3 regions of the Pseudogracilibacillus sp. SO30301A genome follow, and region 3 is predicted to be linked to each of the others. Evidence: riboswitches for the same ligand, from Rfam matches in the RefSeq annotation. Region 3 holds a riboswitch; each other region holds the start of a gene.
The links. A riboswitch is a leader RNA that binds a small molecule or an ion and turns the genes downstream of it on or off. The one in region 3 is predicted to bind S-adenosylmethionine.
Positions count from the first base shown of each region.

Region 1: another riboswitch for S-adenosylmethionine. It lies ahead of SPD89_RS04455 (methionine ABC transporter ATP-binding protein); the one in region 3 lies ahead of SPD89_RS18035 (OsmC family protein).
Region 2: another riboswitch for S-adenosylmethionine. It lies ahead of SPD89_RS06225 (YezD family protein); the one in region 3 lies ahead of SPD89_RS18035 (OsmC family protein).

Region 1 covers NZ_JAXHDD010000005.1:60,681-66,225, forward strand. Annotated here, with positions in the region: gene SPD89_RS04430 (nuclease-related domain-containing protein) at 503-1,486, shown strand; gene SPD89_RS04435 (arsenate reductase family protein) at 2,018-2,377, shown strand; gene gcvH (glycine cleavage system protein GcvH) at 2,397-2,777, shown strand; gene SPD89_RS04445 (toprim domain-containing protein) at 2,874-3,233, shown strand; gene SPD89_RS04450 (thioredoxin family protein) at 3,251-3,568, shown strand; SAM riboswitch class I at 3,643-3,757, shown strand; gene SPD89_RS04455 (methionine ABC transporter ATP-binding protein) at 3,913-4,944, shown strand; gene SPD89_RS04460 (methionine ABC transporter permease) at 4,934-5,545, shown strand, end outside.
Region 2 covers NZ_JAXHDD010000008.1:29,593-35,137, forward strand. Annotated here, with positions in the region: gene SPD89_RS06220 (transporter substrate-binding protein) at 1-2,280, shown strand; SAM riboswitch class I at 2,355-2,457, shown strand; gene SPD89_RS06225 (YezD family protein) at 2,633-2,773, shown strand; gene SPD89_RS06230 (PLP-dependent transferase) at 2,901-4,028, shown strand; gene SPD89_RS06235 (bifunctional homocysteine S-methyltransferase/methylenetetrahydrofolate reductase) at 4,025-5,545, shown strand, end outside.
Region 3 covers NZ_JAXHDD010000052.1:15,210-20,754, forward strand. Annotated here, with positions in the region: gene namA (NADPH dehydrogenase NamA) at 7-1,023, opposite strand; partial or broken gene SPD89_RS23215 (glycosyltransferase) at 1,484-1,594, shown strand; SAM riboswitch class I at 1,934-2,040, shown strand; gene SPD89_RS18035 (OsmC family protein) at 2,195-2,680, shown strand; gene SPD89_RS18040 (sodium:solute symporter family protein) at 2,683-4,305, shown strand; gene SPD89_RS18045 (class I SAM-dependent methyltransferase) at 4,942-5,545, shown strand, end outside.

The DNA.
Region 1 (5,545 bases), on a different contig from region 3:
TGCGCTGAATAGATTTACAATTACGCTGAATTATCATTGCAATCGCCGAATCCGAGAGCCAATTCGCTGAATCAGGTACCGCCGCAGAATTTTTTTGTTATTCGCTGAATCATCGCGGAATGCGCTGAATAGATTTACAATTACGCTGAATTATCCATTGCAATCGCTGAATCCGAGAGCCAATTCGCTGAATCAGGTACCGCCGCAGAATTTTTTTGTTATTCGCTGAATAATCGTGGAATGCGCTGAATAGATTTACAATTACGCTGAATTATAACTAAAATTGCTGAATCACGTAATAATTGTGCTGAACTTTGATTTGATTCGCTGAAAATATAAATAACATTAAAATTAATTTTCCATATGGATTGAGCACTCTAAAATGCACTTTCCTATTTATTAAAATTGTATTTTCTCTTACTCTAGCAATGTTAAAAAGAGTTTTTACCTATTTGCAGAATATCATGTTCTATCTTATTCTATAGAAAAAGGTAGGGATAGCATGATTCTAAAGGAGCGAGAAATAAGTATAATATTAAAAAAATTGTATGCATTGGATGGGAGAATGTACAATGATCATATTGAAAAAAGTCACGTGCATAACGATTTACAAAAGAAATTAGCGGAAAGACGGGGTGAAGAGGCGGTTGATTTTTATCTTCAATTCTTAGAACAAGATTTTTTTCATTTTTTGCTTTCTATAAGAATTCCGGATGAACAAGGTTTTTTTCAAATTGACACATTAACCCTTTCGCCTTTTTTTATTCTGATTTTAGAAATAAAAAACTGGCGAGGTACCATATTGTTTGGTGATAATGGCCAGGTTATTCGGGTAAGAGAAAATGGTACAGAAGAAGGGTTTCAAAATCCAATTCCTCAAGCGTATCTCCAACGTTATAGGCTTCAAAAGTGGCTCCAACAAAGAGGTTTGAACAATATACCGATTTATACGATGGTTGTTATCAGCTTCCCAAGTACGATTATTAAATCAATCACTCAACAAGAAATTCCAAAAGAAGTTATCCATAGTAATCAATTAAACTTTAGAGTTAATGCTTTGGCCGATAAACACGAACAAGTCATTTCGAAGGATGATATTCAACTAATCGCTAAGCAATTAATAGCAGAGCACACTCCCGAAGATAAGGATATTTTATCCGCTTATAATATACGTGCAAATGAATTAATTAAGGGGGTAATTTGCGATGATTGTTCATACCACCCTATGATATGGCACCGTTCAAAAATGTTTTGTCCGAAATGTAAGTTCACTTCTACAAATTCTTTTCTATATGCAATTCAAGATTTTTCACTGTTAATTAGTAATAAAGCTAAAAATAAAGAGTTAAGAGATTTTTTACAGATAGACTCACCTCATATTGTTAAAAGACTTATGCAACGATTAGGATTTGATTATTTTGGAAACACAAATGGGAGAAAGTATATACTTAATAATGAAGTGATACCTAATAAATTAATACATTAAAAGGTGATCGCTGAATTTTTTTCTTATTCGCTGAAACATCGTGAGAATCGCTGAATTGACTGTCATTAGCGCTGGATTTTTTATTGAACCGCCGAATTTAGGGCTCCATCCGCTGAATCGAGTTGTTGCGCTGAATTTTTTCCTTATTCGCTGAAACATCGTGAGAATCGCTGAATTGACTGTCATTAGCGCTGAATTTTTTATTGAACCGCCGAATTTAGGGCTCCATCCGCTGAATCGAGTTGTCGCGCTGAATTTTTTTCTTATTCGCTGAAACATCGTGAGAATCGCTGAATTGACTGTCATTAGCGCTGGATTTTTTATTGAACCGCCGAATTTAGGGCTCCATCCGCTGAATCGAGTTGTCGCGCTGAATTTTCTAGTTATTCACTAAAATTAAATGTGAAGCCAATGAATTATTACGAATAATCGCTGAATATCTCCAAAACCACTGAACTAATCACAATATTGTTTTTAAGTGGAATACTTTGGTATAATCGTCGTAAATGCTAAACGTGATGGAGGTAGATCATGACACTTACAATGTATTGGTATCCGAATTGTGGATCTTGTAAAAAGGCGAAAAAATGGTTAGACGACCATGATCGTACATATAATTTAATACATATAGTAGAGAACCCACCGAATGAGCAAGAACTACTTGATTTGATTGAAAAAAGTGAGCTCCCTGCACGGCGATTTTTCAATACGAGTGGGAAAGTATATCGAGAACAAAAAATGAAGGATAAAATTAAAGATGCGACTATCGAAGAGATGGTAGGCTATCTCGCATCGAATGGGTTGTTGATTAAACGTCCGATTGTAACAGATGGAAAAAAGGTAACAGTTGGTTTTAAAGAAGAAGATTTTCAAGCCAATTGGTCAATATAATAATTAGGAGGTATTAGAGATGAGTTTACCGACAGATTTACTTTATTCGAAGGAGCATGAATGGGTAAGAAGAGAAGGAAGCGATGTTAGAATTGGAATTACTGATTTTGCTCAAGATGAATTAGGTGATATCGTTTTTGTTGAACTTCCAGAGGTAGGCGATACAATTGAAGTGAATGAGCCGTTTGGAAGTGTTGAGTCTGTAAAAACAGTTTCAGAATTGTATGCGCCAATAAGCGGGACAGTTGTAGAAGTTAATGAGGGTTTGGAAGATAATCCAGAGTATGTTAATGAATCTCCTTATGAACAAGCCTGGATGATCGTTGTTGAACCGTCCGCTGATGAAGAACTAGATGATCTGCTTTCCTCTGAAGAATATAATGCTTATATTTCTAAATAGGAATAATATTACTTGCACCCTACCTTAAGGGTGCATGTAGTTTTTTAGAGACTTCTAGCTTTCAACGATGGCTACCTTGAAATTGGGGGAAAAGCATTGGGTATTTTAAATGATAAGAAAGTTATTATCGTAGAAGGTTTATCCGATAAGATGCATGTTCAAAAAATAATCAAAGAGGAAATCGATATCGTTTGTACACACGGAACATTTGGCGTGGAAAAGTTTGATGAAATGTTAGATGAATTTGATCTAGATAATCGTGATGTATATATTTTTGTTGATGCAGATGAACCTGGAATAAGGTTAAGGAAGCAATTAACTGCTGAATTGCCCAATTCCATTCAAATGTATATTCCGGATGATTATCAACAAGTTGAACTAACTCCTCTGGATATTATTGCTCATGAATTAGTAAAACATAACTTTAAAATAGATCCATTGTATTTGATGTTATAAGGAAATTGGTGATTCTTTTGCAAGAAATAACCGCAGAACAATTAGAACAAAAAAGTGACTATTTATTATACATTCATACCCCTTTTTGTGGAACTTGTCATGTAGCGCGTTCATTTTTAGAAAAAATCGAAAAAACACATCAGCAAGATATTTTTTATGAGATGAACGCATCACTGTACCCGGAATTTATGCAGAAATATAAGGTGGAAAGTGTACCTTGTTTGTTCGTTATGAAAGACGATCAAGTTAAAGAAAAAGTGTATACATTCTTTTCCGTTGCAAATATATATCATTATGTATGGACGTATGTACCCGAGCTCTTTCGACAAAATTAAACGTATTACTTGACATAAAAACAGATATAATGCTATATTGTTTATTGTTATCAATAAAAAGGAATACATCTTAACTCTTATGAAGAGCGATGGAGGGACTGGCCCTATGAATTCGCGGCAACCTTCAATTTTACTTCCAAAATTGAAAGGTGCTAAATCCTGCAAAGCAGATGCTTTGATAGATGAGAGAATGTGAAGATAGATTGTTAAGTCTTTCTGTTCTCTTACAGGAAGACTTTTTTAATTGTATCTGAATGAGTAAACAGGGTGGCATTAGAGTATGTACCTAATGTTATGCGAATTTCATAGTTTCCCAAACCAACGATGTAAAAGGAGGGCAAATCATGATATCGATACAAAATTTAAAGAAAGTTTTTACACTAGATAAAAGCCCGATTACAGCAGTAGATTCCCTATCATTAGAAATAAAGGAAGGAGAAATCTTCGGGGTAATAGGGTACAGTGGTGCGGGGAAAAGTACATTAGTACGGCTACTAAATCGTTTGGAAGAGCCTTCGGATGGATCCATTATTATTGATGGAAAAGAAATGACTAAACTAAAAGGCAAAAAGTTAAGACAAGCCAGGCAAGAAATCGGGATGATTTTTCAACATTTTAATCTTTTATGGTCTCGAACGACGGAGGAAAATATTGCTTTTCCACTAGAAATAGCAGGTGTTCCAAAAACAGAACAGAAAAAGAAAGTTCAAGAGCTGATCGATTTGGTTGGGCTAACTGGAAGAGAAAAAGCCTATCCTTCCCAACTAAGCGGAGGGCAAAAACAGCGTGTAGGGATCGCACGTGCACTTGCAAATGATCCGAAACTGCTTCTTTGCGATGAAGCTACATCGGCACTAGATCCAGAAACTACTAATTCAATTCTAGATTTGCTAGTGGATATTAACCAAAAACTTGGCCTTACGATTATTTTAATAACACATGAAATGCATGTGATTCGCAAAATATGTGATCGGGTTGCTGTTATGGAGAAAGGGAAGATCGTAGAAACTGGTAATGTTCTAGATGTGTTCTCTAACCCAGAACAACCTATTACGAAAAAATTTGTGGAACAAGTGATGGCAAATCCAGACGTAGAAGAAAGTGTTGCGGACATTCTCAATAATGTAAAGAAACATGGAAAAGTATTACGCCTCCATTTTTTAGGAGCATTTGCAAATGAAGCTTTAATTAGTGAAGTATCGAAAAAGTTTTCCGTTGATACGAATATTATCCAAGGAAAAATTACGCAGACACAAAATGGTGTGTTAGGTACCTTAATTGTTCAAATGGTAGGAAACAAAGCTGAAATTGAAAAAGCGATTAACTTTATTAAAGAAGCCTCAGTTGAAGTGGAGCTGATTCGAGATGACACTTAATTTTGCTAATATTGATTGGGATAAACTAATGACGGCGACGTATGAAACGTTTTATATGACATTAATCTCATTAACTGGAACTTTTATTATAGGTGTGTTACTCGGATTACTATTATACTTAACTGCCAAAGATGGACTTTGGGAAAATAAGGTGATTAACTTTATTACAGCAACAATAGTAAATGTGTTTCGTGCAATTCCATTTATTATCTTAATACTTCTACTCTTTCCATTTACGTATTTTTTAATTGGGACGATTAGAGGACCGAATGCAGCCTTACCAGCTTTAATTATTGGTGCCGCTCCATTCTATGGTAGGTTAGTAGAAATTGCTTTAAAGGAAATAGATAAAGGAGTTATTGAGGCGGCGCAATCAATGGGAGCAAGTACACGATCTATTATTTTTAAAGTTCTTCTTCCTGAATCGATGCCTGCTTTAATCTCAGGAATAACTGTTACCGCAATCGCGCTTATTGGTTATACGGCAATGGCAGGTGCAATTGGTGCGGGTGGCCTTGGAAGTTACGCATATTATGCTGGATTCCAGCGTAGAGCCTTTGATATTGTATTTATTTGTTCAGTAATAATCGTATTCATCGTC
Region 2 (5,545 bases), on a different contig from region 3:
GTGCAAATAAAGGTTGGCCTCTTATTCTCTTTGACAGGCACGACTTCGATTACTGAAAAAGGACAATATGATGCCGCCTGCTTCGCCATCCATCAATTCCAACGACAAGGACATAACATAGAGATAATTACTAAAGATATTTGTTCTGATCCACATAAGGCTAAAAAGGAAGCAGAGGCACTCGCACGACGAGGTGTTAAGGTGTTTATTGGTTGTTACACGTCTGCCTGCCGCAAAGCTGTATTACCGATACTTGAGAAGTACAATTGTTTACTGGTTTACCCGACATTATATGAAGGACAAGAAGATCATCCGAATGTTTTTTATACCGGAGAAGTTCCAAATCAGCAAGTTCATATATTAATTGATTACTTAATGAGTGAATATGGGAAGCGAATTTACTTAATAGGAAATGATTATATTTACCCTCGTGAAACAAATTCACAAGTGAAATCATATGTTGTAGATATAAAGGGTGAAATAATTGCAGAAGAATACGTACCTTTTGGACATAGGGAATTTCATCGTATTATTCAAGATATTATCGTACAAAAACCTGATGCTATTTTTTCAACGCTAGTAGGACAAAGTGTGCTTTCCTTCTATAAAGCGTATAAACAGATGGGACTAGACCCTAATTCATTACCGATTTTTAGTCCGATTACAAAAGAAACGGAAATAGCAGCCATGGGATCAGATGTCGGAAAAGGACACTATAGTTCTGCAAGTTATTTTCAGTCTTTAGATAACTCATTGAATAAAAAGTTCGTAAATAATTACAATGAATTTTTTAATGAAAAAAAGTCTATCTCCTCTGTTATGTTCAATACATACTTAGGAACAGAGATAGTTCTTGATGCTATCATACACACAAAGAACTTTGATATAGATAAGATTTTTCAATATATAAGTGGTAGAAAAATAGATACTGCGTGTGGAGAATTGCGTATAGATAAAGAAAAACGTCATCTTTCACGCCCGGTTAAAATTGGAAAAGCTCTATCGAATGGTCAGTTTAAAATTGTTTGGGACTCAGCTAATAATATAAAACCTCGCCCGTATAAAAATATTAAAGAATCCAAAAAGAGTCATTTGAATGAAATTGTTCTAAATGCTTGGGGACAGATAAGTGAAGAAGCAATCATTGCGTTATCCGAGGATAGAACTATTCAATATATGAGCTTAAAGGCAAAAGAAATGACTGGCTTTCAAAACGGCGAAACACTCACTCCTCAAATGTTAAAACATATGGAAAATAAATTTGAAGTCAATTCCTATGAAGCAAAATTAAAAACATTGTTTTTACTAAAACCTAACTATCAAAAAACCTTTGATTCAATCTTTCAATTTGGAACTATTCAAACTAAAAATATAAACTTTCAACATGAACTTGAAACGGCAACGATTGCCGCACAAACAACCGCAAATGTTTTAATTCTTGGCGAAACAGGTACTGGAAAAGAAGTAATGGCCCGTGCTATTCATGAAGAGAGCAGTAGGAGAAACGGATCATTTGTTGCAGTGAACACCGGAGCAATCCCGAAAGATTTAATAGCTAGTGAGTTGTTCGGGTATTCAGAAGGTACGTTTACAGGGGGGAAAAAGGGCGGAGCAATTGGGAAATTTGAAAGTGCCCATAACGGTACACTCTTCCTAGATGAGATAGGTGATATGCCAATTGAACTTCAAGTTATTTTATTGCGTGCGATTGAAACGAAAAAAATAATCCGGCTTGGAGATACGATAGAGCGACCAGTCGATATCCGAATTATCGCAGCTACGAATAGAAACTTGCAAGAGGAGATTGCGTATAATAATTCATTCAGATCTGATCTTTATTACAGGTTGAATGTTTTAAATATTGATATTCCACCTTTACGGGAACGACCTGAAGATATTGAAACTCTTGCTTGGACTTTTATGAAACAGTTCCAAGAGCAGTATGGAGATGGACCAACACAGATTGATCAAGAAGCAATGCAACTGTTTATCGAATATCCGTGGCCAGGTAATATTAGAGAACTCAGAAATATTATGGAGCGTGCTTTTTTACTATCGAGAAGAAAATCTAAAAAAATTACAAGTAGCCACTTACCTAGAAATATTAAAGGGTATTATAAGCGGAAAATGCCTTCAGAACTTACATTAAAAGATGTTGAAAAGAAAATGATTACTCAAGCGTTAATGGAGACGAATAGTGTTAAGGAAGCTTCAAAAAAGTTAGGCATAGGAAGAAGTACACTTTATCGAAAAATGAAGGAATTTGAGATAAGTATATAATTTTCTAAAAAAACATTTGACAACAAATAATAAACAGTGTACAGTAGTAGTTACAATTTAATCAGATTTATTTTTTCTTATCCAGAGAGGTGGAGGGACTGGCCCAGTGAAGCCTCGGCAACAGACTTTTTAAGTACTGTGCCAATTCCAGCAAGCTAAGTGCCTGAAAGATAAGAAGAGAGAGAAATGAACGATATATTCAACCTCTTCTTATCTTGATAAGAAGAGGGTTTTTTACTTATTGAACCACCAAAAGTAATATAACTCTTCTCGATAAAGCTTTGCAAGTTCCAATGAAAAGAACTTGTACTTTACATCAATTAGCTAAAGGGGAGATGAGAATTTGAGCAAACTGGATCAAGTGAAACTGGACTATTTACAGGCTGTTTTACAAGAAATTGAGTATGGGTCTGTTGTAATTACGATTCATGATGGTCGTATTACACAAATTGACGCAACAGAGAAAAAACGATTTAGTAAAAGCTTAGTTTAATAAAAATATTGAGGTTGCCGATTAGACAACTAAAGGCATCTTACATCTATCTCTAGCCATTTTAGTATAGAGAGGATGTTGGATGTCTTTTATTTTTGCCAAATTTACTAAGAAAGGGGTTAATAAAATGACGGATTCGTGTAGGAAAGAGACGTTTCTTGTACAAATAGGAAACAGGAAAGAAGAACATTTTCGCGCAGTCAGTACACCTATTTATTTTTCCACTGCATTCCGCCATGAAGAGATTGGCCTTCAAGACGGTTATGATTATATCCGCACTGGTAACCCGACTAGAGATGTGTTAGAAAAAGCAGTTGCAGAGTTAGAAAGTGGAGAAAAAGCATTCGCTACATCTTCCGGTATGGCGGCTGTTCAACTCGTATTTGCTTTATTTGAAGAAGGATCACATTTTATTGCATCTCGTGATATATACGGAGGGAATTATCGTTTATTTGAAGTGTTTGAGAAAAAGTACAATTTTTCTTTTACGTATTGGGACGGGAAAGATTATGAGGAACTTGAAACATTTATTCAGGATAATACGAAAGCGATTTTCATTGAGTCACCAACTAACCCGTTAATGCAGACAGTTGATTTAAGAAAAATCTCAGTGATCACAAAACGTCATGAGATTCTTCATATCGTTGATAACACACTGTACACTCCTTATATTCAGCGACCGCTTGAAGAAGGGGCAGATATTGTCGTTCATAGCGCAACAAAATATTTAGCAGGGCATAATGATTTGTTAGCAGGAGTTGTCATCTCAAAAGGAAAGACAGTAAACGAAGAGTTTGCTTTTTTGCATAACTCAATCGGAGCAGTGTTATCACCATATGACTGTTTTAGCCTCATTCGGGGGATGAAAACACTGGCCCTTCGGATGAGGCAGCATGAAAATAATGCCAAGCGAGTAGTTGAGTATTTGAGAACTCATCCACTTGTAACAGATGTGTATTACCCGGGGAGAAGCGGAATGTTAAGTTTTGAAATAATTGATGAAGCACTTGTTTCGCCGTTTCTAAAAGCATTAAAACTTTTTACGTTTGCTGAAAGTTTAGGAGGAGTAGAAAGCTTTTTAACGTACCCAATTACACAGACACATATGGATATTCCAAAAGAGGTGCGTGAATCATACGGATTATCAAATTGTCTACTACGTGCTTCTGTTGGGATTGAACATGAAGATGATATTATCGCTGACCTTGAGCAAGCTTTCGAAGCAATTACTCAATTGGGGGTGGCAAAGTTTTGAGTTTATTAGCTGATTTAAAGAAACGAATATTAATCGCTGATGGTGCTATGGGGACGATTTTATATTCTCATGGGGTGGATCGTAGCTTTGAAGAATTAAATTTGAGCCACCCGGAGCAAATTCAAAATGTGCATGAAGCGTATATTAATGCAGGTGCTGACGTTATTCAGACGAATACATATGGTGCAAACTATATTAAATTAGCACGTTATGGGTTAGAAGAACAAGTGAAAAATATTAATCAAAAGGCAGTTCAAATTGCTAGAAAAGCGAGTAAAGGAAGCGTGCATGTTTTGGGAAATATTGGAGGAATTCACGGTGCACAAACTTTACTGGAGTCAGATGAGGAAATCAAGCGAAGTTTTCGGGAACAATTATATTGTTTACTACTGGAGGGCGTGGATGGGTTAATCCTTGAAACCTATTATAATCTCGATGAATTAAAAACAGTTTTACAAATTGCTAGAGAAGAAACAGATTTACCGATCATTACCAATGTTTCCATGCATGAACCGGGTGTACTAGAAAATGGGGTTACGCTATCTGATGCGTTAAAACAGTTAGAAGCGCTCGGTGCAGATGTAGTTGGAGTAAATTGTCGACTAGGTCCTTCCCAAATGGTAACTTCACTGGAGTCAGTACCTTTATTGGATCGCGCTTTCTTGGCAGCATATCCAAATGCGAGTTTACCAGCGTATCGGGATGGGGTGCTTTTTTACGAAAATGAACCGAATTATTTTACAGATTGTGCAGTAGCTCTCAGAAATCAAGGAGTTCGATTAATCGGAGGGTGTTGTGGAACTACTCCTGAACATATTAAAGCGCTTGTGGAAGGGGTAAAAAAACTAGCACCAATTACAGAAAAGGAAGTTAAAGTTAAGGAATCGGTTGCAGTTTTATCGAAAAGAAAGCATGAGACAGAAACATTAGCTGATAAAGCAAAAAGACGCCACACTATCATTGTAGAATTAGATGCACCGAAACATTTAGATATTACGGAGTATGTGCAAGGAGCTAAAGCGTTAAAGGAAGCGGGGGTTGATGCAATTACGCTTGCAGATAATTCACTTGCGACTCCAAGAATTAGTAATGTCGCTATGGCAACTATTTTACAACAACACGGAATAGAACCACTTGTTCATTTAACATGTCGTGATCGTAATTTAATTGGTTTGCAGTCTCATCTTATGGGTCTTCACACACTAGGAATTACGGAGATTCTTGCAATTACAGGTGATCCAACTAAAATTGGTGACTTTCCAGGAGCAACCTCTGTCTTTGATGTGAATTCATTTAAATTAATTGAGTTAATTAAAAAGGGGAACAATGGAATTTCATTTTCAGGAAAATCTTTACGAGAAAAAACTTCCTTTAGCGTAGCGGCAGCATTTAATCCAAATGTCGCCAATGTCAAAAAGGGCGTTCAGCGCATGGAAAGAAAAATTAAAAGTGGTGCCAACTACATTTTAACCCAACCAATTTACAGCAGTGAAAAGTTGATTGAATTGAAAAAAGCT
Region 3 (5,545 bases):
TGTTAGTTAGTTCCATCCACGTTTGTATTGTTTTGGAGCAATCAAATCGTATCCAAGTTCATCTGCTGCCGCTTTAGCCCAATAAGGGTTTCTGAGTAAGGCTCTGCCAATGAATACGAGATCTGCCCTATTATTTTGTAAAATCTCTTCGGCCTGGATTCCTGTAGTGATTAAGCCAACTGTCCCGGTAGCAATCGCAGAATTCTTTCTAATTACCTCGCTATGCTTGACTTGGTAACCAGGGTATAATTTAATACGGACTGGTACAACTCCACCTGTACTACAATCAATTAAGTCTACACCATGTATTTTCATTTTTTTTGTAAAATATATGAAATCTTCCTCTGTATTTCCTTGTTCATTATATTCATTTGCGGAAATACGTACAAAAAGTGGACCATCCCATTCTTTTTTTACTGCCTCGATAATTTCATAAAGGAAATGGTAGCGATTATCTCTGCTACCGCCATATTTATCTGTACGCTTATTGGTTAACGGTGATAAAAACTGATTGATTAAATAGCCATGTGCCCCGTGAATCTCAATAATATCAAAGCCGGCTTCTTTTGCACGTCTAGCTCCGTTTTTAAAAGCTTCAATCGTCGTTCTGATATCTTCCACGCTCATCTCGACCGGTTTTATTGACGTCTCATTAAATGGTAGGGGTGATGGGGCATAAATAAGTGAATTTAATTCCGCCTTTCTTCCAGCATGCGCTAGTTGAATCGCCGATTTCGCCCCATAATTATGGATTTCTTTATTTAACTGTTTTAAACCAGCAACATGCTTATCATCCCATATCCCAAGATCCTGATCCGAGATTCGTCCTTCAGGTTGAACCGCCGTTGCTTCCACCACGATTAGTCCCACTTGGCCAACGGCACGAGAAATATAATGTGATAAATGAAAAGGTGTAATCATCCCATCCTTCCCAATCGATGAATACATACACATCGGAGACATCACAATACGATTTTTTAATGTTACGCCTTTAAAATCTATTGGTGAAAAAAGCTTTGCCATTTATACCCTCCTCCATCCATGTTGCCTTTTTAGCTTGATTCATTCTTTATCTAAAGTTACCTTACATATAGTTTTAGAATGCTAGTAAAGGTAAATTCTCTTTCAATCGAAGCTGATTCATCTCACGATTGAAATCACGACTAAATATATTATTTATTAAACAACGTTTAACAGCCTTCTATATCGCAACCCATTCCCTGCACCGATTATTTTTATCGGCATGATGATAACCTCCTAATTTTAACGGAATACTGTATCTGCATATAGTTTTATTGTAACTATTCCTTTTGGTTTTGTAAAAATAGATGTTTATGAACTATTAAGTGAACCTCTACCTAAATCAAAGATTTTGGTGGAGCTTCCCTTGACTTAAATACAGCTACTTCACGCAATTTTAGTATCATTGATACTAAGCGCCTGCTGGTAGACCCGTATGAATTATAAATAGAATAATCATTTTGCAAATGCTAGAAACGAGGGCTTGGCGAAAGCAACAAGTGAATGGACATTATGGTTCGATGCGGACGAATGTCTACACATACAGCATCCTGAAGCCAATAAAAAACGTTAAAAAATAGGAAAGCAAATGTACTTTTCCTCCAATAACAAATTCTATTGGAAATCGTTTAAACTCAAAAGACCAAGCATCCTATATTCATTATCAGTGTCGTTTTTTTCGTAACCATCAATTATTCAATTTTTTATGACACTTTGGATCATTGGTTCAATATATATATACAATTTCCTACAGCCTTTTCGGACACTTCTTCTGAATCGTTTAAAAGCTACCTCAAGACACTGTTTGATAACGGTCGAGCTTTAGATTTTTCACTAGACCAAAACAGGCTTCATCAAATATGTTGACTTTTCCAAGTGGTAAGCTTATAATTCAATTTAATTAAATAATTAAATCTTATTAAGAGAGGCGGAGGGACTGACCCTGTGAAACCTCAGCAACCAGCAATTTATTGTATGGTGCTAATTTCAGAAGAATACATTGTATTCTGAAGATGAGATGAAATGTTCGTGTTGTTATTTGTAGACATGCCCTTCTCTCATCGCTTAATGAGAGGAGGGCTTTTCTTATGAGAAAATAAAAAACGGTATATTTTTCACCTTAAAATCAACTAAATATATATGATTACTTAAAAATATATTGGAGGATGTACAAATGACAGCAGAGATAATTAACTCGGAAAATAAAAATATAAGAGAAATTAAAGCAAGTTGTAAAAGAACAGGTGCAATGAAGAATAGTAATACAATTCGAAAGTTTTCCTTTCCTATTGACGAACCAGTTAAATTAGGAGGAAGCGATGAAGCGCCCACTCCAATGGAATATATTTTAGGTTCTTTTAATGGTTGTGTCTTAATCGTTGTCGAGACAATTGCTAATGAAATAGGTTTTAATTTTAAAAGTTTACATTCGGAATCGGTTGGAACGATCGATCGGCGCGGAATGCGAGGTATTGACAATATTAGTCCTCATTTTCAAAGTGTCACAAACACGATTTGGTTTAATACAATTGAAAGTGTACATCGAATTCAAGAATTAAAAGAACTCGTTAAAAAAAGATGTCCCGCCTACAATTTATTCCATGATGCACAGATTAACATTACATTAAACTGGATTTATCAAGAAACGGAGGGAGAGTAGTAATGACTTCATATGGTTGGTGGTTAATTCTTTTTGCGGTTGTTTATACGTTTGGATTGATAGCATCCGGACAGTCCTCCAGAAAAAGAGCAAATAAAACTGGCTATTTTGTTGGAGGCCGTACATTTAATAAATGGATTGTAGCTTTTTGCATTACCGGTTTATTCTCCGGATCTACTTTTATTTCCATTCTTGAACTATCCTACTTAACGGGAGTCTCAGCCATCTGGTATGGAGTAGCAGAAACATTACAAGTATTGATCATTGCTTTTATCATCATTGGCCCCCTTCGTGAAAAATTAGTTGTCACTGTTTCAGGTTTGATTGGAGAACGTTATGGGCGAGCAGCACTTGGGATTGGTGGCGCAATTACGGCTTTTGCTTTTCCAATGTGGTCTGTTGCTACAGCGATCGCTTTTGCCTCTGCTGTCCATGTGTTTACTGGAATTTCGTTAACATTATCAGTCGCCTTTACTGCTTTTTTATTGTATCTTTATTTGAAAGCTGGAGGCATGTGGTCAATCGCCTTAACGCAAACAATGAACTTTTTCGTTTTTATGATTATGTTCATCATTGGCATACTAGCATTTTTTATCAACCCTGGTATTGATGGTCTGCGCTCATTCGCAGCCTCAAACCCGGAAATGTTTCAACTAGATGGTGCTGGGATTCAAGTAATTGTCGCATGGTTTGGGACATTTTTAGTCAATGTAATCTTAGCTCAAGCAGCGTTTCAAATGGCCTTATCTTGCCGAACACCTGAAGAGGGACAAAAAGGTTTAAAGTTGGCTGCCGTCTTTGGTATTCCCTTTATCTTTCTTGGTATTTTATTCGGAATCTCAGCAGCAATCGTTGTTCCAGATACTACACTTGGGTTAGTCGCATTACCACAATATTTAATGGAAGTTCTTCCTGCTCCACTTGTCGGATTATTTTTCCTCGGTATTTGGGCTTGTGCATTAAGCTGGGGAGCACCTTGCCAATTTTCTGGAGCGACCAGTTTGGGTAAAGATGTTGGCGGAGCACTTTATCCGAAAGCAACATCAGAGCAGCTTATTACGTATACGCAACGTTCCCTATTGGTACTCACAGGATTAATGATTATATTTGGTATGTTAAGAACGGAACAGGCTGCGTGGTGGAATATTTTAGCTTGGACAATGAGAAACTCTGCTACCTTTGCTCCTGTCGTTGCCGTCTTATTTTGGAGAGTAGCGACGAAGGAAGCAGTGATTGGTTCAATGATTTTTGGATTTCTGTCTGGAATAACTTGGTATCATCTTGGTGGCTGGGCTCCAAATGAATTCTATTTAAATATTCATCCGGTATGGATTGGGATGTCAGCGAATATTAGTGTTTTGGCTCTTATTACATTGATACAAAAAGCGAATACGTTAGAATATAATTTCTTTTCAGCTAAATCAAAAAAAGGACATTACGCATTAATTGCTGGTACATTGGTTTTAATAGGTCTGTTAATGAATTTTCAAGTCATCTATGAATATGGATTACTTGGAATCTTTCTTTTCTTAATCCTTATGTCCCTTTTTATAGCAACCATTATCTATTTTCCAACAACAAATGTCAGTTCATCTATAAAACAGAGCATCGCTAAAGCAAAGTAATGAAATAGTATAAGAAAGGAAGCTAAATCATTTTGAGATAGCTTCTTTTTTAGGATCCAGAGGAAAAATGAATTTGTTAGATTTTCCTTATTACAAGGTAAATGTCTAATCAACTCCCTAAATTTGGGTGCGACAACTGACACCATGTTAGAATAAATGAAAATATTAACGAATATGAAGTGAGGATCTCCCTTCTCTCTTATCAAGCAGTTATTGTTTAACTATAACTTAACTTTCGCAGATCGGTTGCCACTATGCATGGAAAACGACTCAGCATCCGCTGCTGCCACTATGCTTTTTGGAAAACAACTCCTTAGAAATTTCAATTTTCCCTGTATCAGTCTAGTAACCGCCGAAAAGTAAATTTAACTATATATCTGTAAAGAAATGATGTCGCAGTTTATATCTTGCCTTCCATTATCGAGGCTATCAAGTAATGATTTGAGATATCAATCCTAGAAATCTGTTAGCACTCACTTTATTGGTGCGAAAGGTAAGACTATAAGAACATTGGTCATTTTGATTTGTGGTTATACTATCCGACAATGTCTGTATTGCTAGAACAGATAGTAAAAAAACATTTAAATCAAAAGATACATAAGATATTATATTTACTCGAATAAGGGTGGTAATAAATTGGAACAAACATATGTTGATTGTTTGGCTTATTTTGGTGTTGGGGGCGCACATCCCGGAGGTCTACAGCTTACAAAAAAGATCTTATCTAAAGAAGCAATAGATAAAACAAAATTTATCCTTGATGCTGGGTGTGGTACTGGCCAAACCGCTGCATATATCGCAAAACACTACGGTTGTCAGGTAACTTCTTTGGATTACAATGAATTGATGGTGGAGAAGGCTATGCAACGATTTCAGAGGCTCAATTTACCAATCAAAGTTATCCAGGGGAGAACTGAACATCTACCGTTTGAAAATGCTTCATTTGATATCGTTCTATCTGAATCGGTAATCGCATTTACAAATATTTTTCTAACAATTGCAGAATTCAAAAGAGTTTTACACCAAAATGGATTGTTAATCGCCGTTGAAATGGTACAAGAGAAATCACTTTCTAAAGATGAACTGGAAGAAATAACCCGCTTCTACGGCGTTCCTAGATTACTCCGCGAACATGAATGGCATAATGTGTTCCGACACGCTGGTTTTAAACAAATTCATGTCGAATTATGTGACCTTCAATTTGATGAAAACGATGTGAATAATGTCCCCGATTTTTCAA